Regions from separate parts of the Pseudarthrobacter cremeus genome, predicted to be linked through region 1. Evidence: predicted binding sites of a transcription regulator. Region 1 holds the regulator's gene; the other holds the start of a gene.

The links. Region 1 encodes HrcA, which represses chaperone genes, less so after heat shock. Its sites were predicted from a motif close to TTNGCACTCGNNNNNNNCGAGTGCNAA; they were not measured.
Region 2: the regulator HrcA is predicted to act here: its motif matches at 1,972-1,998, upstream of groES (co-chaperone GroES).

The regions. Positions count from the first base shown of each region.
Region 1 covers NZ_JBPZHC010000001.1:366,244-370,435, reverse strand. The annotation lists gene hemW (radical SAM family heme chaperone HemW) at 1-135, shown strand, start outside; gene ACS5PJ_RS01620 (DUF4870 domain-containing protein) at 229-648, opposite strand; gene ACS5PJ_RS01615 (DUF3097 domain-containing protein) at 775-1,632, opposite strand; gene hrcA (heat-inducible transcriptional repressor HrcA) at 1,846-2,859, shown strand; gene dnaJ (molecular chaperone DnaJ) at 2,936-4,063, shown strand; gene ACS5PJ_RS01600 (16S rRNA (uracil(1498)-N(3))-methyltransferase) at 4,066-4,192, shown strand, end outside.
Region 2 covers NZ_JBPZHC010000004.1:220,366-224,557, forward strand. The annotation lists gene groL (chaperonin GroEL) at 1-1,439, opposite strand, end outside; gene groES (co-chaperone GroES) at 1,517-1,813, opposite strand; gene ACS5PJ_RS09555 (hypothetical protein) at 2,033-2,416, opposite strand; gene ACS5PJ_RS09560 (THUMP-like domain-containing protein) at 2,472-3,725, shown strand; gene ACS5PJ_RS09565 (shikimate 5-dehydrogenase) at 3,744-4,192, opposite strand, start outside.

The DNA of each region.
Region 1 (4,192 bases):
GGCCGTCACGCGATGGCCGGGCTCATCGCCGATGGCCTGGTGGAGGCGCCGGCGGCCTTCCGCGGAAAGCTGGTGCTGACCCTCAAGGGCCGCCTGCTGGCCGACGCCGTGGTGCGGCGGATCCTGCCGGACTGAACCCCGCCACAGCAACGCGGGGTCACTTCCGGCCCGATATCCTCGCTGGATTGGGCCGGGAGTGACCCCGCGTTGGTTGAGTGTGGCTGGGTACTACTTGATCCAGCGCAGGTTGTACTGGTAGCGGTGGGGCTGGCCCTTGTTGACGTGGATGCCGGCGGCGACCGAGTAGCAGGTCAGGGCGATCCAGATCAGGGTGGCGATGACCGCAAAAATGTTTCCTACCACCGGTATGAAGACCAGGAGGTTTGCCACGAGTGCCGCAATGGTGGGCGGAAGGCTGAAATTCAAGGCCTCTTTGGACTCCTGAGCCGTGAACGGGCCGCGCTCACGGAAGATCAGGAATATCAGGAGCGACGGAACGCAGCCGAGGATTCCGCCGAAGTGGGCCAGCGTAGCCCACTGACGGTCCTCGCTGGCCGTAAGGGGCAATGCATTTGCGGGAACGCCCTGGTACTCGGAACGGCCTTGGTGGCTTTGGTCGTCCCGGTGCCCGCGTGCGTTTTGTGCCACTGTTTCTTCCTTCGAGAGTGCAATAGTGCTTGGTGGAGAATGCCGGCATGAAGAAACAACAGCCTCCGCAGTACCAAGAATACTGGCTTGTTGGACAAAAGCCCCGCTGCCGCCCGCAGACCGAACCTAAGGCACCGTCAGGAAGTCGATGACTTCCTCCACCCGGCCCAGGAGCGATGCTTCCAGGTCCGCGTAGCTGTGGACCGCGCCCAGCAGCTTCTGCCAGCCGAGCCCGATGTCCTCCTTGGTGGAGTGGGGCCAGCCGAACGCCGCCAGAATGCCCGTCTTCCAGTCCTGCCCCCGGGGCACCACAGGCCACTGGGCAATACCCAGCACGGAGGGCCGGATCGCCTGCCACACGTCAACGTAGGGATGCCCGACGATCAGGACGTTGCCCGAGGCTCCCGGTGAAGCCATGACCCCCGCCGCGATCCGCGACTCTTTTGAGTCAGCCACCAGGTGGTCCACCAGGACCCCCAGCCGCCTGCCGGGACCGGGCTGGAACGCGGCCACCGCACCCGCGAGGTCATCGATCCCATGCAACGGTTCGACGACGATGCCTTCCACGCGCAAGTCATCGCCCCAGACCTTTTCGATGAGTTCGGCGTCGTGCTTTCCCTCCACCCAGATCCTGCTCGCCTTTGCCACCTGGGCACGCTGTCCGGCCACGCGGACTGAACCGGAGGCCGTCCGTCCGGCCGCAGCAGTGGAGGCGGTGGCGGCCTGCCGGGGAGCGGGGGGCATCAGCCGGATGGGCTGCCCCTCCAGGAGGAAACCAAAGCCAAGCTTGAAGGACCGGGACTTGCCACGCCGGTCTTCAAGGGCCACCAGGTGCATGCCGCCGGATTTCTCCACCCTGGTCACAGCGCCTACCCAGCCCGACTGTGCGTCCTCGAGGACCATTCCCCGTTCTGCAGGAACCTCGGGGAGTTCACTCCTGACGGGCGCTTTGATTTCCTGCGGACCCCAACTCTGGTACTGCATCGATTCACTCCGCCTTGCGCTAGATGACCCGCCCGGAGTTTCGCCCGGAGCGGTACCAATGCTAACAACGGGGAGAGTCATATTAGACTGTTAGCACTTAGGCATGTCGAGTGCTAACGCTGGCTGGTCCGTCCTGACCGCCCCGTCCGTCTGGACCACGGGGATGCCGGTGGCCCGGCCAGGCAGGCTGTGACCCGTAGATGGAGGTGGAGTGTGAGCGAGCCGCGCAAACTTGAAGTACTGCGTGCCATCGTGGAGGACTACGTTCACTCCCGTGAGCCGGTGGGGTCCAAAGCCCTGGTGGAACGCCATCACCTTGGCGTCTCCAGCGCCACAATCCGCAACGACATGGCGGCGCTGGAAGACGAAGGCCTGATCACAGCGCCGCATACCAGCGCGGGCCGGATTCCCACCGACAAGGGCTACCGGCTGTTCGTCGACCAGATTTCCGCGGTCAAACCGCTTTCCGCGGCAGAGCGCCGCGCTATCCAGTCGTTGCTGGAAGGCTCAGATGACCTGGATGACGTCCTGGAGCGGACGGTCAGGCTGCTGTCCCAGCTGACCAACCAGGTGGCCGTGGTCCAGTACCCGCACCTGAGCCGCGCCACTATCCGCCACATCGAGTTCGTCCTCCTTGCGCCACGACGGGTCCTCGTGGTCCTGATTGCCAACACCGGCAAAGTGGAGCAACGGGTGACCGACGTCGGCCAGGACCTGGGCGAGGACGCCATCGCCAACCTGCGGACGCACTTCCTCGGGTCGCTGTCGGGCACGCCGCTGAGCCTCCTGACGCAGTCCCTGGCGGCAGTGGTTTCGTCGGTAAGCCCCGGCCAGCGGGCAGCCGCGCAGGCGCTGGCGCAGGGGCTGGAAACACTCGCCCACAGCAGCCGGGAAGACCGGATGGTCATGGCGGGTACCGCGAACCTCGCCAGGTCCAACGTGGACTTCCCGTTGAGTATCGGCCCTGTGCTTGAGGCCCTGGAAGAACAAGTGGTGATGCTCAGGCTTCTGAGCGAAATGGCACAGGATCCCCGTGGCGTAACCGTGAGCATCGGACGCGAGAACCCCTACGTTGGCCTTGCCGAAGCATCCGTGGTGGCCACGGGCTACGGGCCGGACAGTACCGCGAAGATCGGTGTACTGGGTCCCACCCGGATGGACTATCCCACCACCATGGCCGCCGTCAGGGCAGTAGCCCGTTACCTTTCAAGAATTCTGGGTCCGTAAAAGCCGTTCGGTCCAGCACCAGAAGCAGTGCAGGCAGCCCGGCTGCCTGGAGTACAACAAGGAAGAGATACGAACTTTGAGCAGCCACTACGACGTCCTCGGGGTCTCGCCGGAAGCCACCGGAGAAGAGATCAAGAAGGCCTACCGCAAGCTGGCCCGCACACTTCACCCGGATGTCAATCCCGGGGACGATGCGTCGGACCGCTTCAAGGCCGTGACCCACGCCTACGAGGTGCTTTCGGATCCCCAGAAGCGCCGGATCTATGACACCACCGGCAACGAAAACGGAACGGACAACGGATTCGGCGGCGGCGGATACGCCGGACAGGGCTTCGCGTTCCAGGACATCTTCGATACCTTCTTTGGCGCCGGAGGGTCCGCGGGCCCCGCTTCCCGGGTCCGCCGCGGCCAGGATGCGCTCATCAGCGTCCGGATCGAACTCCGGGATGCCGTGTTCGGGGTCAACAAGAAACTCGAAGTTGACACAGCCGTCACGTGCCCCACCTGCAACGGCTCGTGCTGCCGTGAGGGCAGCCACCCTGAACGCTGCGATATCTGCGGCGGCAGCGGCCAGGTCCAGCGCGCCGTCCGCTCCATCCTCGGCCAGGTCATGACGGCGGCTCCGTGTGGCAGCTGCGAAGGCTTCGGAACCGTCATCAAGGATCCCTGCAATGAGTGCAACGGCCAGGGCCGCATCCGCAGCCGCCGGTCACTCACCATCAAGGTGCCCGCCGGTGTGGCCACGGGCACCCGCATCCAGCTCTCGGGCCAGGGCGAAGCAGGCCCGGCCGGCGGACCCGCCGGAGACCTGTACGTCGAAATCCGCGTCAACAACGATGCCACCTACGCCCGCGACGGCGACGACCTCCACGCCACGCTGAATATCCCGATGACGGCCGCTGCCCTGGGCACTGAGCTGTCACTGGAAACCTTCGACGGGCTTCAGGAGATCGACGTGAAGGCGGGGACGCAGTCCGGCGAGATCATCACGCTCCGCGGCCTGGGAGTGACCCACCTGCGCGGGTACGGCCGCGGCGACCTCATGGTCCACCTCCAGGTGGAGACGCCGGCGAAGCTGGATGCCGCGCAGGAGGACCTCCTTCGTCAGCTGGCGAAGCTGCGCGGAGAACAGTTCACCGAGGGCAAGCTCGCCGTCAGCGGCGGTGTGTTCGCCAAGCTGCGGGACCGGTTCGGTAACCTGTAGCGGTGAGCAACCCCGTCTTCTTCAGCGGTCCCGGGGCGCTGGACCATATGACGCCCGGCGCCCTGTTTGTCCTTGACGGTCCTGAAGCGCGCCATGCCGTGGCCGTGAAGCGGCTTTCGCCGGGGGAGC
Region 2 (4,192 bases), on a different contig from region 1:
GCGTTGAAGCCGTTGTTGGTTTCGAGTTCGGCAACCTTGGCCGCGACAACGTAGCCGTCAAAGCCGGCGTTCTGGGCGATCCAGCGAAGCGGCTGGACCAGCGCGCGGCGGACGATGCCCACAGCTGCGGCGGCGTCGCCTTCGAGGGCCTTCACTGCGGGATCCTCGTCGAGGGCCTTCAGTGCGTGGATCAGCGCGGAACCGCCGCCGGCCACGATGCCTTCTTCGAGGGCGGCGCGGGTGGAGGACACTGCATCTTCGATGCGGTGCTTCTTTTCCTTGAGCTCAACCTCGGTGGCTGCGCCGACCTTGATCACGCCGATGCCGCCGGCCAGCTTGGCCAGGCGTTCCTGGAGCTTTTCCTTGTCCCAGTCGGAGTCGGTGCGGGTCAGTTCGGCGCGCAGCTGGGAAACCCGGGCTGCGACGTCTTCTGCGGAACCGGCGCCGTCAACGATGGTGGTGTTGTCCTTGGTGACCGTGATGCGGCGGGCGGTACCCAGCACCTCAAGGCCAACGGTGTCCAGGCTCAGGCCCAGTTCCGGGGAGACAACCTGCGCACCGGTGAGGGTGGCGATGTCCTGCAGCATGGCCTTGCGGCGGTCGCCGAAGCCCGGAGCCTTGACGGCAACCACGTTCAGGGTGCCGCGGATGCGGTTGACGATCAGCGTGGACAGGGCCTCGCCGTCAACGTCTTCAGCAATGATGAAGAGCGGCTTGGAGCTCTGCAGCGCCTTTTCCAGCAACGGCAGGAATTCCTGGACGGAGGAGATCTTGCCCTGGTTGATCAGGATGAGGGCGTCCTCGAGGACGGCTTCCTGGCGCTCTGCGTCGGTGACGAAGTACGGGGACAGGTAGCCCTTGTCGAACTGCATGCCCTCGGTCAGGACCAGTTCGGTCTGCGTGGTGGAGGACTCCTCGATGGTGATCACACCATCCTTGCCGACCTTGCCGAATGCCTCGGCGAGGAGCTCGCCGATTTCGTCGCTCTGAGCCGAGATGGCAGCAACGTTGGCAACCTGCGTGCCTTCAACCGGGCGTGCGTTCTCGAGCAGGCGGGCGGCCACGGCTTCAACGGAAACCTCGATGCCGCGCTTGATCTGGCCCGGAGCGGCGCCGGCAGCAACGTTGCGCAGGCCTTCCTTGACCAGGGCCTGGGCGAGCACAGTGGCGGTGGTGGTGCCGTCGCCGGCAACATCGTTGGTCTTGGTGGCTACTTCCTTGGCCAGCTGCGCGCCAAGGTTCTCGAACGGGTCATCAAGCTCAATTTCACGGGCAATGGTGACGCCGTCGTTGGTGATGGTGGGTGCTCCCCACTTTTTGTCGAGAACAACGTTGCGGCCGCGGGGGCCGAGCGTCACCTTGACAGTGTTGGCGAGCTTGTCGATGCCGGCTTCAAGTGACCGGCGGGCAGCGTCGTTAAACGCAAGCTGCTTTGCCATGGTTTTGTCCTTTCAAGACAGAACCCCGCGCAGCTGACCAGCGGGATGCATGGTCAGCGGCACGGGGATCCAAAAAGTTACTTTACGACGATCGCCAGAACGTCGCGGGCGGAGAGCACGAGGTACTCGGTGCCGCTGTGCTTGACTTCGGTTCCGCCGTACTTCGAGTAGATAACAACGTCGCCGATGGCAACGTCGAGGGGAACGCGGTTGCCGTTGTCGTCGAAGCGGCCGGGGCCTACTGCAACAACTTCGCCTTCCTGCGGCTTCTCCTGTGCGGAGTCCGGGATAACCAGGCCGGAAGCCGTGGTCTGCTCGGCTTCGAGCGGGCGGACAACAATACGATCCTCAAGAGGCTTAATAGAGACCGACACTCGGACCTCTCCTTTTCGTCAGCAAATTTATGGACTGGAAAACTGTTCCGCCGTGGCTGGCTGACCGTCGTCGCGGTGCCGGCAGCAGCCTGGCTGAAAGCTCTTCATGTGTTGGCACCCTCCTAGGGAGAGTGCCAATGACGACTCTATGTAAGTAGTTAGCACTCGGTCAAGGCGAGTGCCAGAATTACGCCCGGGGTGGACAGCCGGGGTACGGCCTCAACTGCCTGCGAGGTCGTCGAAATCGACGTCCTCGTCGCCGTCGTTCCCGTCAGTGATGGCGCCGCGTTTCAGGTACAGCACCACGGCCCCGCCCACGGCGGCCAGCAGCGAGACCACCAGAAGGATCATCCCGCCAACGCGGGCCCCCGAGTAGAGGCCACGGATGTCCTGCGCCTCGGCTGTTTCATCCTGGATGTTCTTGCCGCCGACGGAGTAAACCGTGGCGTTGAAGGCGTCCAGAAAGAAGATGATGACCAGCAGCGCAATGCAGACCACGGCCACAGCAGATCCGGCGATCAGGGCCGGGCGGGCAAACTTCACCAGGCCGGAATGCTCGGATCGGGGAGGCTCGGACGGCTGGCTGCCTGCACTGTCTGTCATGCCTTCAACCCTAGCGGGAACGGGCTCCGGGGCCATCTCCACTAGGCTTGAACCCATGGCTCACGCACCGCAGGACCAGATCGCCCCACTCCTCACCAGCGAAGGCTGGGAGTTGCTGGCGTCCCTGGGCCCGTATAGCGAAGACAGGGCTTTTGAGCTCAATTCGGCGCTCCGTAAGGCCGGCCACTCCCCCGAACTGGTCTCGGCAGTGCTCACCCAGTCCAGGCTGCGCACCAAGGCCGAGCTCAAGTTCGGCGAGTTCGCCCGGAGCATGCTCTTCACCCAGGCCGGCCTGGAACAGGCCACCCGGCTCAACGTCGCCGCCCGCCACGCCGAACGCTTCGCCCAGGCCGGCATCCGCCACGTGGCCGACCTCGGCTGCGGCCTCGCCGCAGACTCCCTGGCGCTGGCCTCGATGGACATCACGGTCACCGCGGTGGAGATGGACGAGACCACTGCTGCCTGCGCCACGGTGAATCTCATTCCTTTTCCCAACGCCACGGTGGTGCATTCGGACGCCACCGCTGTTTCCCTTGAAGGGGTCGACGGCGTCTGGCTGGATCCCGCCCGCCGGACCACCTCCACGTCGGGTACCAAGAGGATCTGGGATCCTGAGGCGTTTTCGCCGCCGCTTTCCTTCGTGGAATCGTTGGCGGCCACGGGACGCGCCGTCGGGGTCAAGATGGGCCCCGGAATGCCGCACGAATCGGTGCCGGCGGACTGCGAAGCGCAGTGGGTATCGGTGGCCGGCGACGTCACCGAGGTGGCGCTCTGGTTCAACGCGGTGCGCCGGCCGGGAATCCGCCGGGCTGCACTGCTGCTGGGACCGCAGGGCGCCGCCGAGCTCACCAGTGCGGAGGATTTCGACGGCGGGCCCGTAGCGCCGGTGGGTCCGCCAGAGGGATACCTGTACGAGCCCGACGGTGCGGTGATCCGCGCGGGCCTGGTGGCCGACGTCGCACTTCAGCTGGGCGGGCATCTGCTGGACGAGCACATCGCGTACATCTGTGCCCCGGAGCTGGTGGACACGCCCTTTGCCCGCGCCTACAAGGTCCTGGAAGTGATGCCCTACAACGTCAAGGCGCTCAAAACCTGGGTCAAGGACAACGGCATCGGCGTACTGGACATCAAGAAGCGCGGCACGTCCGTCACGCCGGAGGAACTGCGCAAACAGCTCCTGGCCGGAGGCAAAACCGGAGGCAAAAGCGCAGGCAAGAGTGGCGGCAAAAAGACCGGAACCGCAACAGCCACCCTGGTCCTGACCCGTATTGGGGAGGACCGGGTGGCCATCTCAGTGGAACCCGTCTAGGCCATTGCTGTACGCGCCTTACTGCGCGCGCATGAACTCTTCGGCAGCCCGGACCTGTTCGTCGGTGGGACGGACGCCCGTGTAGAGCACAAACTGTTCCAGCGCCTGGATGGTGGCCACCTCAGCGCCCGTGATGACCGGTTTTCCGGCGATTCGTGCCGCCGTGATCAGTGGTGTTTCAGCCGGGAGCGCCACGACGTCGAACACCACTTTGGCAGCCGCGATAACATCCTCCGGGAACGCCAGGGAGTTGCTTTCCGGGCCGCCCTGCATGCCGATGGGGGTGACGTTGATGATCAGATCGGCTGTCCCGCCGTCGAGCTCTGCCTGCCACCGGAAGCCGTACTGCTCCGCGATTGCCCGCCCCGCAGCTTCGTTCCGCGCAATCACCGTGACGTCCGTGAATCCTGCGTCCCGCAGGGCCGCGACGGTTGCTTTGGCCATGCCGCCGGCACCCTGAACCAGTA